3 regions of the Cobetia sp. 10Alg 146 genome follow, and region 1 is predicted to be linked to each of the others. Evidence: predicted binding sites of a transcription regulator. Region 1 holds the regulator's gene; each other region holds the start of a gene.
What was found. The regulator sigma-54, encoded in region 1, starts transcription at its own class of promoters, with help from an activator protein. The targets are predictions, from matches to a motif close to TGGCACNNNNNTTGCTNT.

Region 1 (6,428 bases):
GGATCAGTGAGCGCGCCCCTGCATGCGCCGAATCCTCTCTCCCCGATTTCCGCTTCACGATGGCCTGAGTGATCGTGAAGCCTTACCAGTTCTGCCAAGGAGCACTCCATGACTTCAACGACTCTCACGCCCTTGACGGTCTGGCGCCAGACACTCAGACCCGGTGTCATGGCCCTTGGCCTGGCACTTGGCATGACGACGCTTTCCCCGACCGCACTGGCGCTGGACAGCGATGCCAACCAGCCGATCAACATTGCCGCCGACTCACTGTCACTGGATGACAAGGCCGGCACGGCCACCTATACCGGTCGCGTGGAAATGCGCCAGGGCAGCATGAAGCTGGATGCCGCGCGCGTGGACATCAGTCGCGCCGACAGCGGCGAGATTTCCCTGGTCAAGGCCACCGGCCAGCGCGCCTACATGGAGCAGAAACCCGATACCGACGAGCGACTGGTCAAGGGCTGGGCGAATACCATTCGCTACCACGCGCTGGAGCGTCGGGTGGAACTGGTCGGCGATGCCCGTCTGGAGAAAGGCGACGACACCTTCGAAGGTGGCTACGTGGAATACTTCCTGGACAAGCGCCAGGTCAATGCCAGCAATGGCAGCGATGCCTCATCCTCCGAGGGGTCACGCGTCCACATGACCCTGACGCCACGTGGCGCCAATGCCAGCAAGGATCAATGAGCATGACTGCTGCCAGCCCACGTACTCTCAGCGCTCGTCATCTGGCCAAGGCCTACAAGGGTCGCAAGGTCGTCAAGGACATCTCGCTGGAAATCCGCCAGGGTGACATCGTAGGCCTGCTGGGCCCCAACGGGGCCGGCAAGACGACCTCGTTCTACATGATCGTCGGCCTCGTGCGCTCGGATGCCGGTAGCGTGACCATCGATGACCACGACCTGTCCGGCGCCGCCATGCATCAGCGGGCTCGCGCCGGCATCGGCTATCTGCCCCAGGAAGCCTCGATCTTCCGCAAGCTCTCGGTATCCGACAACATCATGGCGATCCTCGAGACGCGCAAGGACCTGGATCGCAACGGACGCAAGGCACGCCTGGAGGAGCTGCTCAACGAGTTCAGCATCACGCATATTCGTGACAGTGCCGGCATGAGCCTTTCCGGCGGGGAGCGCCGCCGCGTGGAGATCGCTCGCGCACTGGCCACCGAGCCAGACTTCGTGCTGCTCGATGAGCCGTTTGCCGGCGTGGACCCCATCTCGGTGGGCGAGATCAAGAGCATCGTGCGCCAGCTGCGTGACCGCGGCATCGGGGTGCTGATCACCGATCACAACGTGCGCGAGACACTCGACATCTGCGATACCGCCTACATCGTGGGCGATGGCCAGATCATCGCGCATGGCGACGCCGACACCATCCTCGCCAACCAGCAGGTGCGTGATGTCTACCTGGGCCATGAGTTCAAGCTCTAGCCCGAGAGTGCCGTCAGCCTGGTAAGAGCCGTCAGCCTGGTAAGAGCCGTCAGCCTGACGAGAGCCGTCCGACCTCTTCTGCTCTCACCAGCACCCTCCAGCACCCGCCACTTCCTGCTTCACTGTCGGGGCCTCGTTCCCCGCCCCCTCACGCAAGCGCCTCGACAGGCGCTTGCGTGATCTCCCCGTGAACCCTCCTGCTCTGCCACACCTCACTCGAATGCATGACGTCCATACCACCTTGGTGGCAACATGGCATGCAAGTTGCTTGAATATTCTCGACTGCCCCTTGTCAGTGCCCCGACCCACGGTATAGCGTAGATGCACGTTCCTTTGCCGTGAATGACAGACCCCATGAAACCCACCTTGCAGCTTCGACTCGGCACTTCCCTGACCATGACCCCGCAACTTCAGCAAGCGATCCAGCTGCTGCAGTTGTCGACGCTGGACCTGCGTCAGGAGATACAGCAGGCGCTTGAGTCAAACCCCATGCTGGAGCTTGACGAGGAATACGAGTCGCTGGATGTCGCGGAGACACAGGACAAGAGCGAGATCTCCACCTCCGAGACCAACAGCGAGATTCCTGAAGAATACCCTCTCGACAGTGACTGGTCGGACCTCTACCAGGATCACGCAGGCAGCCTGACCAGTTCCGGCAGCGGAAGCTCGAGCGAGGACGGGCCGGACTTCGATCGCAACACCAGTGTCGAAAGCCTGCAGGACCATCTGCGCTGGCAGCTGGCGATGACGGACCTCGATGCGCGTGAACGGCAGATGGCGGAGAGTCTGATCGATGCGGTGGATGGGGCCGGCTACCTGAGCATGAGCCTGGACGAACTGGTCGATGGCCTGCGAGGTCAGGGACTGCCCGGCCTCAAGGCGTCGGAACTCGAGCAGGTCCTGCTGCGCCTTCAGCAGTTCGATCCCACCGGTGTGTTCGCTCGAGACCTGCGCGAATGTCTGCTGCTTCAGCTGGCCCTGCTGCCGGACGATCTGCCGCTGCTGGCCCAGGCCCGCCGTCTGGTGCGGCAATTCCTCGAGGCACTGGGCAATGACGATCGCAAGCTGCTCAAGCGTCGCCTGAGCCTGGATGATGATGAGCTGGATCACGTCATTCGTCTGGTACGGGCGCTCGACCCGCGCCCGGCGTCCGCCTGGGGCGAGCCTGCCAGTGATTACGTCATCCCGGACCTGCTGGTCCGTCATACGCGTCACGGCTGGCAGGTCGAACTCAACCCGGAAGCGCTGCCCAAGCTGCGTATCCAGCCGGAATATGCCGCCCTCATCAAGCGGGCCGACAAGTCCGCGGACAACACCTTCCTCAAGGACAATCTTCAGGAAGCCCGCTGGCTGATGAAGAGCCTGTCCTCACGCAATGACACCCTGCTCAAGGTGGGCCGCGAGATCATGGCGCGCCAGATCGACTTCCTCGAGCAGGGGGAAGAAGGCATGAAGCCGCTGATCCTTGCCAACATCGCGGAAGTGGTCGAGATGCACGAATCCACCATCTCGCGGGTGACCACCCAGAAATATATCCACACCCCGAGAGGCGTGTTCGAACTCAAGTTCTTCTTCTCGAGTCAGGTGGGTGGCAGCGGCAACGGTGACGCGCACTCCAGCACCGCGATCCGTGCGCGCATTCGCAAGCTGATCTCGGAAGAACCGGCGCGCAAGCCATTGTCCGACTCACGCCTGGTGGATCTGCTGGCCAGTGATGGCATCGAGGTAGCGCGCCGGACGGTCGCCAAGTATCGCGAGGCCATGGGCATCCCCTCCTCCAGCGAGCGCAAGCGCTTGGCGTGAGTCTCGACAACGGATACCCGCAGGCCAGCGGGCTCCACACGTCGGAGCGCTGAAGCTCGCCCCCTTGCACCTGCCATCCTGGCATCATCTGCCAATCGGTCGTCTGAATACCGGTTGGCAATGCCTGTCCTTGCGACTGCGTGAGTGACTTCACGCCCCAATTGCCTATTTTTCCAGCCACTTTTCTCCAGAGTGCTTTCTTTTTCCCTCACATCCCACGGACAGATAGCCAGGGGTCGCCACCGACTCCTGCCACACGAACGTCGACGTAAATGCTGACATTGGCCACAAACGGCCGGTTTCTCGAGCCCCATTCCGTCCGTGATGCGAGGCGATGCTCATGAAGAACCTGCTGATATCCCTCGCTGGGTTGAAGACAAGCCTTGCCCCACGATGCAGCGCAGCGTTGATCTTTGTTCAAAGCTTGGGCATTGTCGGGGTAGACGCTCGGTACACCGGCACCGCCGCTCTCGCCAGCAGATGATCGCCACGAGACCATGGCCGGAGTCAGAAAGTGGCCGCGCGTTCAATCAGGGTTTGCTCGCAGTCAAAAAGGGTTACAATTCAAAGGCAACCCGCTGGATAAAGGAGCGTGTCCATGCAAGTGAATATCACCGGGCATCATGTGGAACTCACCGATCCTCTCCGCGATTATGTCAACGAGAAGCTCGCTCGCCTCGAACGGCATTACGACAACATCACCAATGTTCAGGTGACACTGTCGATCGAGAAGGAACGCCAACAGGCTGCCTGCACCCTGCACGCCGCTGGCGCCGACCTCCATGCCCTGGCAGAAGACCCCAACATGTACGCTGCCATCGACGCGCTCGCCGACAAGCTGGACCGCCAGCTGGTCAAACACAAGGAAAAGTCCCAGGCTCGCTCTCAGGGCACCGGGACCCGTTGACCTTCTGCCATGACACTTGATCAGATCCTTCCCCCCGAGCGCACGCTCTACGGCGTCCCCGGGGGGAGCAAGAAGCGGGTGCTGGAATTCTTCAGCACCTTCATTGCTCAGAACATTCCCAGCCTGGACAGCCAAGAAGTCTTCTCGCGCCTGATCGGGCGCGAGAGACTGGGTTCGACGGGCATCGGCCACGGCGTGGCCGTGCCACATGCACGCAGTCCACACTGCAAGACCCCCATCGCGGCGTTCATGAAGCTCGGTGACCCCATCGACTTTGACGCCATCGATGGCGAACCCATCGATCTGCTGTTCGTGCTGCTGGTCCCCGAGGAGGCAGATGACACCCATCTCACTCTGCTCGGCCAGGTGGCGGAACTGCTCAACTCGCCCACCAACCGGGCAGCATTGCGCCAGGCAGACAGTCAGCGAGCATTGTTCGATGCCCTGACCTCGGCCATCGCCGAATTGCCGGCGCGCTGAACCTGCAAGCCCGGACTCGCTCCGGGCTTGTCGCTGACTGGCCTCAGGCACCCTCCGCTTTCACCTCATGCTGACCTCGCCCTGGGAGAGCACTCCATGAAGATCGTGATCATCAGTGGTCGCTCCGGTTCCGGCAAATCGATTGCCCTCCAGGCGCTGGAAGACATTGGCTACTATGCCATCGACAATCTGCCCGGCATGCTGCTGGCACCATTGGTCGAGCAGCTGGAAAAGGACAGCCCCACCCGCCGGCGCATCGCGGTCTCCATTGACGCGCGCAACCTCCCCGATGCCCTGAGTCGCTTCCCCGAACTGCTCGACAGCGTTCGTCAGAGCGGCATGGATGTGCAGGTCGTCTACCTGACCACGGACTCCCGTGTCCTGCTCGAACGCTATTCCGCGACCCGCCGCCGTCATCCGCTGACCCGCGACAATGACCGCACGCTGGCCGAGGCCATCGAGATCGAGCAGCAGACACTGGCCCCGATTCGTCAGAAGGCGGATCTGGTCATCGACTCGACCAACCTCAGCGTGCATGACCTGCGCTCGCGCATCACCGAACAGGTCGCACAGCATAGCTCTCGTCATCTGACACTCACCTTCGAGTCCTTCGGCTTCAAGCATGGCGTGCCGACCGATGCCGACATGGTGTTCGATGCCCGCTGCCTGCCCAACCCCTACTGGGACATCAATCTGCGCAGCGATACCGGTCGTGATGACAGCGTGGCGGAATTCCTGCAGCGCTACCCGGACGTCAAGGCAATGCAGGATGACATCGCCGGCTGGCTGGAACGCTGGCTGCCCGCCTATCAGGCCAGCAATCGCAGCTACCTGACCGTTTCGGTGGGCTGTACCGGCGGCCAGCATCGCAGCGTCTATCTCTGCGAGCAGCTGGCCGAACATTTCGCCAAGCAGCTTCCGGAAGTGCGTCTACGCCACCGGGAGCTGGGGATCCATACGGCCCTAGCGATCAGCGATACCCGTCAGGAGTCACACGATGCCCAGTCGTGAACTGGTTCTGACCAACAAGCGCGGGCTGCATGCTCGCGCTGCCACCAAGCTGGTCAACTGCTGTGCGCCCTTCGAGGCCACGGTCATGGTCAGTCACGGTGAGCGACGCGCCAACGCGGCCAACGTCATGGCGCTGCTGATGCTGGCAGCCCCGTGTGGCACGGCGCTGATCATCGATGTCGAGGGCGAACAGGCAGATGAGGCCCTGTCTGCGATCGAGTCCCTGTTCGAGGCGCGCTTCGAAGAGGAAGAATGACGCCGCCGCACCCCGTCTGACATCCCCCGCCCGCCGGCTTTCTGCCACTTTTTCCGCGCTGATTGCCCTATCGATAAGAAACAGTGTTTTCTTTTGTCGACGCGCCCCCCTGCGCCAATGGTAGAATCAACGCTGTCCTTCATGTCGACAGGGGAAGCCGACAGATGAGCAAGACGTCACGCAAACTCAAGCCAAGACTTGATCGCCTGTCACAGGCACTGGAAAGTGGCGAGCTGGATCAGGCAAGGCGCATGCTGAATCGCGGCCTGGCACCGGTGGACGTGGCCCACTTGCTGGAATCCTCCCCCCCCAAGGAGCGCAACCTGCTCTGGGAGCTGGTCGACGCCGAACTTCAGGGCGATGTGCTCCAATACCTTGGCGAGGATATCCAGAGCGACTTCCTCAAGGACATGGATGCCGAGGACGTCCTGGCCGCCACCGAGAATCTGGAACCGGATGATGTCGCCGACATCCTCCAGCGGCTTCCGAATGCCGTGATTCTCGAAGTCCTCGACTCCATGGAGGCGCAGGAACGCCAGCG
Region 2 (6,428 bases), on a different contig from region 1:
CGAAGGCGGTCATGATGTCTCCCGAAGAGTGCTGTTGTTGTTGGATCTCGGCTCCTGTCTGGCTAGATTAGAAAGCCCTTTTGATAAGATAAATGCCGTTGTCTTTATCTTCAGGAAAGCATTTACTTAACTTTCCATGTCGTGGAACTCAGGAGGGCAGACCATGCGCAAGGACGGCATGAGAGGACAGCTTGGCGATGCCGATCTGCGCTTGCTGCGCATCTTTCGCAAGGTGGTGGAATGCGGCGGCTTCTCGGCGGCCGAGATCGAGCTCAACATCAGTCGCTCCGCCATCAGCATGGCGATGAGTGACCTGGAGACGCGGCTGGGCCTCAAGCTCTGCCAGCGGGGGCGCAGTGGTTTCGCGCTCACCAATGAGGGAAGAGACGTCCATGAAGCCGCGATGCAGATGCTGGCAGCGGCGGAAGGCTTTCGCACGCGCATCAACGGACTGCACGCCTGGCTCAAGGGCGAGCTGAACATCGGCATTACCGACAATCTGGTCACCATGCCGGAGATGCACATCACTCACGCCCTGAGCGCGCTCAAGAAGCACGGCCCGGAAGTGAAGATCAACATCCGCATGATCCCGCCCAATGAGATCGAGCGCGCCGTACTGGATGGGCGATTGCATACCGGCGTGATCCCGACGCTCAAGACGCTGCCGGGACTCGAGTATCGCTCGCTCTACGAGGAAACCTCCTGCCTTTACTGCGCGCGGGGCCATGTGCTGTTTCGCGAGCCCCGGGAAGGCGACACTCGCGCGCGCGGACGCCCGGTGGGGCAGGAGGAAATACGCCAGCATGATGCCGTGCTGCCTGCCTACGCGCAGACGCCCACGATCAAGGCGCTGCATGAGCCACTCAGGGCATCCGCCTCGGCGACCGACCGCGAGGGCATCGCCTTTCTGGTGCTCTCCGGGCGTTATCTCGGCTATCTGCCCACCCACTATGCCGAGCGCTGGGTGCGCGATGGCCAGATGCAGGCGCTCAGCCCGGTGGCCAACTCCTATGTCACCTATTACAGCGCCATCACGCGCAAGAGCCGTGCGCCCAATTTGGTGCTGGAGCGTTATCTGACCGAGCTGGACGCCCTGCGCCAGGCGACACCGACACGGAAAGCGCCATCTACCCAGGAGGGCCGGTCATGAACCACCATCAGGGGAAGTGGGCCATCCAGGGGCGGGGAGACTGTCGGGATCATCAGGCGCGGTGAAGCGGATGACCTATTCGTTGTCGTCGTAGTGAATGATCGACAGCAGCTGAATCGGGACCTCGTTCAACTTCTCGGGGCCATGCGGAACGCCGGCATCGAAGGCCAGGCTGTCACCGGGACCCATGTCATAGAACTTGTCACCATGACGGTAGGTGAGGTTACCGGAAAGCAGGTAGATGAATTCATGCCCGGCATGACAGAAGTTGGGGAAGACTTCGCTGGCATCATCCATGGTGATCAGGAAGGGTTCGTAGCGCTTCTTGGGGCCCTGCTTGTAGCTCAACAGTTGATAGGCATGGCCGACTTCGGTGCCGGTGCGTACCACCTGCATGCCTTGCCCGGCCTTGATGTGCTGGGCACCACGCCCATTGACATCGTAATCGCTGAACAGCTTCGAGATCGGCAGACTCAAGGCATTGCACAGCTTGTTTAGGGTATCGAGACTGGTGGATACCTGGGCGTTCTCCACCTTGCTGATCATGCCTTGACTGACACCGGCGATACGCGAGACGTCGGAAATCTTGTAGCCCTGCGAGACACGCTGCTGCTTGAGCGCGCGCGCGATGTGCTGCTCAAGTCCGAGACGCGTCTCGTCAGCTGCCGCCGTGATGGTGTCTTTCCTCTCTGACTGCGCAGCGGGGTCGGTCGCTAGTTCACGGGGCAGAGTGTCGGAGCTGTCCTGTTCCGACTTCTCGGAGGGAGCGGGGGATTTTCGCGGCATGATGACTCCTATAGCGGAGAGGGTGGCAATGGGAAGGGGATGGCCGGCGAGGACGCGGCATGCCCTTGTGAGGCATGCGGCGCATCGGCTCGCGAGCGGGGTATGGCGTGACATTACCAACTTTGCCGTCAACCCTCATCCTTGATGTCTGCCAAGGGGGCGGGAGTACCTTTCGAGAGTCCTTTTCAATCACCTGGCCTGGGTGTGAGGCAAGAGGCCTCCTCGACGTCACGTCGAGGAGGCCTCTTGCGTCTTGCGTTCGCAATGCGTCCTGACACTTCACCCGGTTATCACTGCAGGTCTTGCAGTGTCCGACATGGTGCGTGTGCTCAGCCGCGCGCCAGTCGCTTGGCCTTTTCCGGGTCATCGAAGGGCAGGGAATGGCTGATGGCCGAGAGGCTGGTCTCTCCGTCAGTGCCGGTCTTGAGGGTCAGCGGGGTGCCATGCTCGGCATAGCCGGGTTCGAGACGTGCCAGCGCCATGGAGCGATCGCTCAGGCGCGAGTACATGCCCTGAGTGATGACACCGACGCACTTGCCGTCGGCGTAGATCTTGTCACCGATCTGGGCGACGTCTTTCGAGTCCAGCAGCACGCCATAGACCTTGACGCGCTCCTTGCCCTGCAGCGCGAAGTGTTCGCTGGCGCCACGGAATTCGGTCTTGCCCGGCGAGACGGTGAAGTCCAGGCCCAGCTCCCACAGGGTATCGCCCACCGGCTGGTCGGGATACGGGTAGGTTTCGGAATTGTCCGCCGGGTAGAACAGCAGGTGGCTCTCGACCCGCAGCCAGTCAAGGGTGCCAAAGCTGCACGGCTTGATGCCCATGTCGGCCCCATCTTCGAGAATCTGTTCCCACAGAGAGGGAGCGTCCTTGGCCTTGCAGAAGATCTCGTAGCCACGCTCGCCGGTGTAGCCGGTGCGCGAGATCATCACGTGGTAGCCGAACAGCTGGGTCTGCAGATGGTGGAAGTAACGCAGCTCACGGATGCCCGGCACGTGACGCTCCAGAAAATCCACCGCGACCGGCCCCTGCAGTGACATGTCATGCATGTCGTCATCGAAGGTCAGGCTGACGGCGCGCCCCAGGGCACTCTTGGCCAGCATTTCATTCGCGGTGCCCGTGCCGTGCACCACGAGGTAGGAGTTCGGCGCCAGGCAATAGACGATGCAGTCGTCGACGAACTTGCCGGCCTCATTCAAGACGCTGGCATACACCGATTTGCCCGGATACAGCTTGGACATGTCCCGCGTGGTGACGTAATCCAGCACGGCCTGAGCGTGCGGGCCGTTGCAGTGGATCTTCTTGAGCCCCGAGACATCCATCAGACCGGCGCGGGTGCGAATGGTCTCGTGGTCATCGGCCGTGTCCGAGACGGCGTAATTCCAGGCAGTGCCCATGCCATTCCAGTCTTCCAGCTCCGCGCCCAGCTTGCGGTGTTGTTCGGCCAATGCCGAGATGCGCCATGAATTCGCCATGCGTCCCTTTCTCCTGTGAGTCGTGCTGCCTAGCGTAAGTGAGTGGTGCCGTAGTCCTGCTGGTGCTGGCGGAGATGGCGCGCAAGACGCGCATCCGCCGCAGGAAGTGTTGTTGTTCTGTTGCCTCTTCAGGCGCCTCTTCAGGCGCTTCACAAGGGCTTGTGCCTGCTGCTTGCCTTGCCTGATCGCATGAGCGTCGATTCTTGAAAGGAAAGAAACATTCCTCATGGTTAAGCAAGGGGCTTGCCAATTCCGTCAAAGGCCATGGCCACGGCAACCCTGGAGCGAGTCAGGCGGCGATTGGCAGCACGAATTCGGGCGTGAATATCAGCGCTTTGCGTCATGCTGGTGCGAAGAGGGAGCTCTGGGCACCGAAATGATGCCTATTTCGAGAAACGGGCAGGAATTTACTCAGGGTCACCTGGCGTTTTCTGTGGGGTAAAACGAGCTCGTAAAATAAATTCCCATGCAAAACAGGAGGTTGATGAAAAGTTCTGGGCGGCAGCTGGCGAAATGGCATGCTGTATGCTTTTCTTTGAGGGAAATAAAGTTGACCAGCAGGAATCACAAAAACTCGTTTCATCCGCTATCTTGGCGTGGCGTGTCACCACAAGGGGTCAGGTTTCCCGGGGTGGCAGACAGTGTCGAGGGAGATGGAACCCGGTCCGCTCTCAGAGGAAACCCAGATGTCACCCGAAAAGGCGCAACAGTTCATCAAGGATCACGACATTCGCTATCTGCTGGCGCAGTTCGTGGATATTCATGGCGCTGCCAAGACCAAGTCCGTGCCGGCCAATTGCCTGATGGATGTGGTCGAGAAGGGCGCCGGCTTTGCCGGCTTCGCCGTCAGTGGTCTCGGCATGTCGCCGGAGGGGCCGGACTTCATGGCGCGGGGGGATCTGGACTCGCTGTGCCTGGTGCCGTGGCAGCCGGGCTATGCGCGCATGGCCTGTGATGGCTACGTCAATGGGCAACCGTTCGCCAACGACAGCCGTGTGGTACTGCTCAAGCAGCTGGAGCGCTTGAAGGAGAAGGGCTGGACGCTCAATACTGGGCTGGAGCCGGAATTCTCGCTGTTCCGCCGGGGGGAAGCGGGTGAGTTGTTGCCGGTGGATGAGAGCGATACCCTCGCCAAGCCCTGCTACGACTACAAGGGCCTGTCACGTTCGCGTGAATTCCTCGAACGTCTGGTCGAATCGCTGCAGGCGGTGGACTTCGACGTCTATCAGATCGATCACGAGGACGCCAATGGCCAGTTCGAGATCAACTACACCTACAGCGATGCGCTGACCTCGGCAGACCGCTTCACCTTCGTGCGCATGGCTGCCGGCGAGATCGCCAATGATCTGGGCATGGTGTGCTCCTTCATGCCCAAGCCGCTGGCGGACCGCCCGGGCAATGGCATGCACTTCCACCTGTCCGTGTGTGATGACACCGGCCGCAACCTGTTCGGCGATGACTCCGACGCCCAGGGCATGGGCCTGTCACCGCTGGCGTACCACTTCCTCGGCGGACTGCTGGCACATGCCCCGGCGCTGTGTGCCTTTGCCGCGCCGACCGTCAATTCCTACAAGCGTCTGGTCGGCGGCGGCAGCACCAGCGGCGCGACCTGGGCGCCGGTCTTCATCGCCTACGGTGACAACAACCGCTCGGCCATGGTGCGTGTGCCCTACGGTCGCCTCGAGTTCCGCCTGCCGGACGCCGGCTGCAACCCCTATCTCGTGCACGCCGCCATCATCGCCGCGGGGCTGGATGGCGTGGCGCGCAAGCTGGATCCGGGCACGCCCCACAACATCAATCTCTACTCGCTGACCCCGAGCGAATGCGCCGAGAAGGGCATCGAGACGCTGCCGCAGAATCTCTCGCTGGCCATCGATGCGCTCGAGGCGGACAGCATTCTGCGCGAGAGCCTGGGCGAGGGGATCTGCGCCGAGTTCATGCGCCTCAAGCGCGAGGAATGGCGGGACTACAACGCCCAGGTCAGTGCCTGGGAAGTCCAGCGCTACGCCGAATTCTTCTGATCTCATCCGGCGGCGCTCGCGGATCTCGCGGGTCATGTCAGACGAGGGTCGCCACTGTCACCACCACGCTCAAGACACCAGGCAGGAGGACGCCTCCTGCCCGTGAGAGGACATCACCATGTGTGGAATCGTAGGGCTTTATCTCAAGAACCCGGCGCTGGAATCGCGCCTGGGGGAGCTGTTCGAGCCGATGTTGATCGCGATGACGGATCGCGGCCCGGACAGTGCTGGCTTCGCCATCTATGGCGACGAATTTGACGCTGGCATCAAGCTGACGCTGCAAAGCGATGGTGTCGATGAGGATTGGGACGCGATCGCCAAGGGCCTGGGCGAGCAGGTCGGCACGGTGGCGGACTGGTTCAGCAATGCCAGTGTCGCGGTATTCAAGATCGCCGGGGAAGAGAGTGCCGTGCGCAGCTGGCTTGCCGACAGCGCCCCGCAGATTCGCGTATTGAGCGTGGGGCAGAGCATCGAGATCCTCAAGGCGGTGGGCCTGCCGGCCCATATCGCCAGCCTCTATGGCCTCAAGGGCATGCAGGGCAGCCACATCATCGGTCATACCCGCATGGCGACCGAAAGCGCCGTCACCCTGCAGGGCAGCCACCCGTTCTCCACCGGGCGTGATCTGTGCCTGGTCCACAATGGCTCGCTGTCCAACCACAACTGGCTGCGCACCAAGCTCAGGCGTGAAGGCATCAGCTTCGAGACCGACAACGATTCCGAAGTCGCCGCCGGCTACCTGACCTGGCGTCTGGAGCAGGGCGACAGCCTGGAAGCGGCGATTACCGGTGCCCTGAAGGACCTGGATGGCTTCTTCACCTTCACCATTGGCACCCGTGATGGCTTCGCCGTGGTGCGGGATCCGATCGCCTGCAAGCCTGCCGTGATTGCCGAAACCGACGACTACGTGGCGATGGCCTCGGAATATCGTGCTCTGGCGAGTCTGCCGGGTATCAAGGACGCCCGTGTGTGGGAGCCGGAACCCGGCCGCCTGTA
Region 3 (6,428 bases), on a different contig from region 1:
CCGAATGCGCTGTTCGGCACTCCCGCCGCGATTCGTGCCGAAGTCGGCCGCATTCTCGATAGCTACGGTCAGGGGCCTGGCCACATCTTCAACCTGGGGCATGGCATCAGCCAGTTCACTGACCCGGGCAACGTCAATGCTCTGATGGACGCGCTGCATGAGCTGAGCCCCGCCTATCATCAGGATGACACCGCCAACGCCACGCCGCTGGCGCGCGATTGAACCATGTCACTGATGGCTGACAGCCCCGCCGTGTCTTTCATGGCGGGGTATCACGCATGACGCCGCTGGCGCAGCGCCTCGCGCCGAGGCGAGGCTGGGCGTGCGTGGCACTGTTCTGCCTGCTGCTGATCCTGTTCGGCACGCTCTCGCCGGGTGAGCCTCACCCGGAGCAGACCTTCCCCTGGGACAAGCTGCAGCATTTCTCCGCCTTCGCCTTGCTGGCACTGACCACGCGGCTGGCCGGGTTGAGCAGTCTTGTCATCCTGCCCGCCTTGCTGCTGCTGGGCGTTGGCATCGAGGGGCTGCAGCTGGTGATTCCCTATCGTGGGGCAGAAGTGCTGGATGCGCTGGCGGATTTCCTCGGCATTCTTGCCGGGCTTGGCTGCCACCTGGGCGGACGTCTGATGGTGCGCCTGAGCCGCCTGTGACGGGCCTCTACCCGCCAGAAGAGGCCTGGCGGGTGAGTCGTTGGTCATCGCGCGTCAACCCCAGTGCCTCGAGATCGTGCACAAGCTCTTTCCACTCCGCGTGTCTTTGGCTATGGTGCTGCGCCTGAGTCCTGTTGATTGATCAGGACTGCATCGCCCGATGACGCGTGCGTCGATGATTCAGGCCTTGAGGGTCTGATGTCCCGTCCTCTTATTCATACCTTGATATCCGACTCCGATATCCCTTGTGAGGGTTCTCATGACCGAACATCTCGATGGCTCCTGGTTCACCGAAATCTTCGACCGCCACGGCAGCGCCTTCTCGCTCAAGGTCAGTCACAAGCTGCATGACGAGCAGACGCCTTATCAGCACCTTGAGGTCTATGCCACCGAGACCTACGGCAATCTGATGGTGCTGGACGGCTGCGTGATGCTGACCGACCGCGACAACTTCCTCTATCACGAGATGATGTCGCATCCGGCGCTGTTCACCCACGCGGCCCCCAAGCGTGTCGTCATCATCGGGGGGGGCGACTGTGGCACCCTGCGTGAGGTGCTCAAGCACCCGGGCGTGGAGAAGGTCACCCAGATCGACATCGATCCGGCGGTCACGCGGGCTTCCGAGCAGTTCTTCCCGGCACTGGTCGAGTCCAATGATGACCCGCGTGCCGAGCTGCTGTTCGAGGATGGCGTCAAGTGGGTCGACAACTGCCCGGACGAGAGCATCGACGTGCTGATCGTCGATTCCACGGATCCGGTCGGTCCGGCGGAAGGTCTGTTCAAGACCGACTTCCTCAAGCGCTGCCACCGTATCCTCAAGCAGGGGGGGGTGATGGTGCAGCAAAGCGAGTCGCCGCTGTATCACACCGACTCCATCATCAAGGACCTGCGCAACGACATGGGCGAAGCGGGCTTCGACAGCGTCGCGACCCTGCCGTTCCCGCAGCCGGTATACCCGTCCGGCTGGTGGAGCTGCACCCTGGCGGGCAAGGGATGTGACGTGAAGTCCTTCCGTGAGGAAGACGCGGCTGCGGCCAGCTTCGCGCGCGATTTCTATACCGTGGAAGGCCATCGTGCCGCCCTGGTACTGCCTCCCTTCATGCAGCGTCTGCTGGAAGACTGAGTCATCCAGAAGCGCATCGGGGCGTGAAGAATGCGTTTCAGTGCGCGGTAGCGTTGAGTCAGGGGGGCTGCGACATTGGTCGCAACTCCCCAGACCGGAGCGCAGGAAAGTTCAAGATCGGCCGTTTCGTCATGAAACGGCCGTTTTTATTTTGCACCGATATGAAGCGAACGAGGCGTCAGACGCCACTATCTGCACGCTTGTCTCGCCATATGATCGACGGTCGGCATCGGGAGGTTTGGCCGTTTTCACTGCCGTTCGGCTGTTTTTTCAGCGTTGAACGCAGCGGATCACACGATAGGCGGAAATTGGAACGGAGCTTGCTATTGTCGAGGGGTGCCATGCACAGCATTGCACCATCACCGTCTCGGGGTGTTTCCGAGCGGATTCCAGACATACGCGAGGGATTCAAGATGCATAACAACAAGAAGCCACTGCTGATCGCTAGCGCCGCCCTCCTGGCTGCCTCGGTAGCCAGTGGTGCCAGTGCCGCGACTCTGGATAGCGTCAAGGAAAAGGGCTTTGTCCAGTGTGGTGTCAGCACCGGTCTGCCGGGCTTCTCGGCGCCGGATGACGCCGGCAACTGGCAGGGCCTGGATGTCGATGTCTGCCGTGGTGTCGCGGCGGCTGTGCTGGGTGATGCCAGCAAGGTGCGCTACGTCCCGCTGACGGCCAAGGAACGCTTCACCGCGCTGCAGTCCGGTGAAATCGATGTCCTGTCGCGCAACACCACCTGGACCGCCACGCGTGACACGTCTCTGGGCCTCAACTTCGCCGGCGTGAACTATTACGACGGCCAGGGCTTCATGGTCAGCAAGGACCTGGGGGTCTCCAGTGCCAAGGAGCTGGATGGCGCGGCGGTCTGTATCCAGTCCGGTACCACCACCGAGCTGAACCTGGCGGATTACTTCCGCCTCAACGAGATGTCCTTCGAGCCGGTCGTCTTCGACACCTCCGACCAGACCGTCAAGGGCTTCGAAGCGGGCCGCTGTGACGTCCTGACCTCCGACCAGTCCCAGCTCTACGCCCTGCGCATCAAGCTCTCCGATCCGGCGTCCGCCATGGTACTGCCGGAAGTCATCTCCAAGGAGCCGCTGGGCCCCGTCGTCCGTCAGGGCGATGACCAGTGGTTCAACATCGTCAAATGGACCCTGTTCGCTCAGATCAACGCCGAAGAGATGGGGCTGACCTCCGACAACATCGAAGCCAAGAAGTCGGATACCAATCCCAATGTCGCGCGTCTGGTCGGTGCCGATGGCAACTACGGCGAAGCCATGGGGCTGCCGGCTGACTGGGCCTATCAGGTCATCAAGCAGGTGGGCAACTACGGGCAGATGTTCGAGCGCAATGTCGGCACTGGTTCCGCTCTGGGGATCGAGCGTGGTCTGAACGCGCTGTGGACCGACGGCGGCGTCCAGTACGCACCGCCCGTTCGCTGATGCCTCGGCTCGCCTGGAGGTCCAGCGCGAGCCGGGTGAACCGTGACGCAGGCTGAGCAAGGACGCTGGCCAGGGAGAAGTGGCCATACGGTCATTTCCCCTGGCCAGCGTCGTGAGGGGCTTGGTCTGTTCCCCGTGATCCTTTCCTCGAGTGCCGAGAGATAACTGATCTGCCGTTCGATAGGGCGGCAGGCGGAAGTCGCATAGCTTTCCGGCGGAGATTGCCTGTATGACACAACCTGCTTCTCGCCCGCCGGCCACGGTCAAGCCGCCATTCTGGCGTGACCCGGCCAAGCGAGCACTGATCTTCCAACTTCTGATGCTGGCAGGCGTGTTCGGCGTGTTGGCGATCATCGTCAGCAATACCCTGACCAACCTCGAAAGCCGTGGCATCACCACCGGCTTTGCCTTCCTGGACAACACCGCAGGCTTTGGCATTCTGCAAAGTCTGATCGACTATTCCGAGCAGTCCACCTATGGCGATACCTTCATCGTCGGTCTGCTCAACACTCTGCTGGTATCCGCACTGGGCGTCATCGCGGCCACCGTGATTGGCTTCATCATGGGGATCGCCCGTCTTTCCCCCAACTGGCTGATCTCGCGGCTGGCGGCGGTCTACATCGAAGTCTTCCGCAACATTCCCCTGCTGCTGCAGATATTCTTCTGGTACTTCGCCGTTCTTCGCACTCTGCCGAGTCCGCGAGGTTCGCTGTCGCTGGGCGAGGCCTTCTTCCTCAACGTGCGCGGTCTGTTCGTGCCGGCACCGATCACCTCCAGCGGCTTCTCGGTGGTGATTGCCGTGTTCGTGCTGGCCGTCGTCGCCAGCGGCATCTTCAGCTACTGGAACCGCCAGCGTCAGGCCCGTACCGGTCAGCGCTTGCCGGCGGGCTGGATCTCGCTCGGTCTGATCATCGTGGCGCCGCTGCTGGCCTACTTCGCGATGGGCATGCCGCTGAGCTGGGAGCTGCCGGAACTCAAGGGCTTCAACTTCCGTGGCGGCATTACGGTCGTTCCCGAGTTCCTCGCCCTGTGGGTCGCGCTGTCGGTCTACACCGCGGCGTTCATTGCCGAGATCGTGCGTTCCGGCATCGAGGCGGTACCGCACGGCCAGACGGAAGCCTCACGGGCGCTGTCGCTGACCGGTGGCATGACGCTGCGCCTCGTGGTGGTGCCACAGGCACTGCGCGTCATCATCCCGCCGCTGACCAGCCAGTACCTGAACCTGATCAAGAACTCGTCGCTGGCCACGGCCATCGGCTATCCCGATCTGGTCTCGGTCTTCGCGGGTACCACGCTCAACCAGACGGGTCAGGCCATCGAGGTGATCGCCATGACGATGCTGGTGTATCTGACCATCAGTCTGCTGGTCTCCATGTTCATGAACTGGTTCAACGCCCGCATGGCGTTGGTCGAGCGCTGAGGGTCTGCCCATGTCGATTGAAAAGACCCTGTCACGGGTTACCGAGAAGATGATCGATTCCCGCCCGGCGCCAAGCGACAGCATCGGTGCGGTGGCCTGGCTGCGAGCCAATCTGTTCGCCGGACCGATCAATACGCTGTTCACGCTGTTCGCGCTGTATCTGGTCTACCTGCTGGTGGTGCCCAGCCTGCAGTGGGCACTGATCGGTGCCAGCTGGAGTGGCACCTCACGAGAGGACTGCACGGGGGAGGGCGCCTGCTGGGTGTTCATCAGTGCGCGTCTCGATCAGTTCATCTACGGCTTCTACCCGAGCGAGGAAACCTGGCGGGTCGATATCGTCTTCGCCGTCTTTGCGGCGCTGATCGCCTGGCTGGCGATACCGAAACTGCCGGCCAAGGGCTGGGTCGCCATCGTCACGCTGGCGGTCTTCCCCTTCATCGCCTACTTCCTGCTGCATGGTGGCAGCTTCGGCCTCGAGATCGTCGGTACCCATGAGTGGGGCGGTCTGATGCTGACACTGGTACTGGCGGTGGTGGGCATCGTGGCGGCACTGCCGCTGGGGATCCTGCTGGCGCTGGGGCGTCGCTCCGAGATGCCGATCGTGAAGAGCATCTGCGTGGTGTTCATCGAGTTCTGGCGCGGTGTGCCGCTCATCACGGTGCTGTTCATGGCCTCGGTGATGCTGCCGCTGTTCGTGCCCGGTGAGGTCAATCTCGACAAGCTGGTGCGCGCGCTGATCGGCATCACCCTGTTCCAGAGTGCCTACATGGCGGAAGTGGTGCGTGGTGGCCTGCAGGCGATCCCGAAAGGGCAGACCGAGGCCGGCATGGCGCTGGGGCTGGGCTACTGGCGCAACATGGGGCTGATCGTGCTGCCCCAGGCGCTCAAGATGATGATCCCCGGCATCGTCAACACCTTCATCGCCCTGTTCAAGGACACCTCGCTGGTACTGATCATCGGGCTCTTCGATCTGCTCGCCATCGTGCAGGCCGGTCTCGCCGACCCCAAATGGCTGGGCTACTCCATCGAGGGCTATGCCTTCGTGGCACTGGTCTTCTGGGTCTTCTGCTTCAGCATGTCGCGCTACAGCCAGTATCTCGAGCGCCTGCTGCATACCGGTCACAAGAAGCGCTGATCACGGCGCCAAGGAATCTTCATCATGACAACGACAACATCCGCCTCGCAGGGCAACACCGGTGCCGATGAGCGCCCGATGATCGAGCTCAAGGGTCTCAACAAGTGGTACGGCGACTTCCACGTGCTGCGTGACATCAACCTGAGCGTGCGCAAGGGCGAACGTATCGTTATCTGCGGGCCTTCAGGGTCCGGCAAGTCGACGATGATCCGCTGCATCAACCATCTCGAGGAGCATCAGGAAGGCGATATCGTGGTCAACGGCATGCCGCTGACCCAGGACATCAAGCAGATCGAGGCGATCCGTCGCAACGTCGGCATGGTCTTCCAGCACTTCAATCTGTTCCCGCATCTGACGGTGCTGGAGAACTGCTGTCTGGCGCCGATCTGGGTACAGAAGCGGCCACGCCGCGAGGCGGAAGCCGAAGCCATGAAGTACCTGGAGCGGGTGCGCATCGCCGATCAGGCCCACAAGTTCCCGGGGCAGCTGTCCGGTGGCCAGCAGCAGCGTGTCGCGATCGCACGCTCGCTGTGTCTGAGCCCGGAGGTGATGCTGTTCGATGAGCCGACGTCGGCGCTGGACCCGGAGATGATCAAGGAAGTGCTGGATGTCATGGTCGAGCTGGCCAATGAAGGCATGACCATGCTGTGCGTGACCCACG

Region 2: a site for sigma-54 is predicted at 3,643-3,660, ahead of QD172_RS09085 (aminomethyltransferase family protein). Genes of this name have one in related genera too.
Region 3: a site for sigma-54 is predicted at 2,083-2,100, ahead of QD172_RS10990 (amino acid ABC transporter substrate-binding protein). Genes of this name have one in related genera too.

What each region holds. Positions count from the first base shown of each region.
Region 1 is NZ_JARWKT010000002.1:570,051-576,478, forward strand. It holds gene lptC (LPS export ABC transporter periplasmic protein LptC) at 1-10, shown strand, start outside; gene lptA (lipopolysaccharide transport periplasmic protein LptA) at 109-687, shown strand; gene lptB (LPS export ABC transporter ATP-binding protein) at 684-1,430, shown strand; gene QD172_RS05460 (RNA polymerase factor sigma-54) at 1,785-3,233, shown strand; gene raiA (ribosome-associated translation inhibitor RaiA) at 3,832-4,140, shown strand; gene QD172_RS05470 (PTS sugar transporter subunit IIA) at 4,150-4,620, shown strand; gene rapZ (RNase adapter RapZ) at 4,717-5,631, shown strand; gene QD172_RS05480 (HPr family phosphocarrier protein) at 5,618-5,887, shown strand; gene mgtE (magnesium transporter) at 6,052-6,428, shown strand, end outside.
Region 2 is NZ_JARWKT010000004.1:179,660-186,087, reverse strand. It holds gene QD172_RS09100 (aspartate aminotransferase family protein) at 1-13, opposite strand, end outside; gene QD172_RS09095 (LysR family transcriptional regulator) at 164-1,150, shown strand; gene QD172_RS09090 (XRE family transcriptional regulator) at 1,226-1,936, opposite strand; gene QD172_RS09085 (aminomethyltransferase family protein) at 2,266-3,411, opposite strand; gene glnT (type III glutamate--ammonia ligase) at 4,098-5,432, shown strand; gene QD172_RS09075 (glutamine amidotransferase family protein) at 5,551-6,428, shown strand, end outside.
Region 3 is NZ_JARWKT010000005.1:214,473-220,900, forward strand. It holds gene hemE (uroporphyrinogen decarboxylase) at 1-222, shown strand, start outside; gene QD172_RS10980 (VanZ family protein) at 279-650, shown strand; gene speE (polyamine aminopropyltransferase) at 910-1,773, shown strand; gene QD172_RS10990 (amino acid ABC transporter substrate-binding protein) at 2,187-3,212, shown strand; gene QD172_RS10995 (amino acid ABC transporter permease) at 3,442-4,632, shown strand; gene QD172_RS11000 (amino acid ABC transporter permease) at 4,643-5,767, shown strand; gene QD172_RS11005 (amino acid ABC transporter ATP-binding protein) at 5,846-6,428, shown strand, end outside.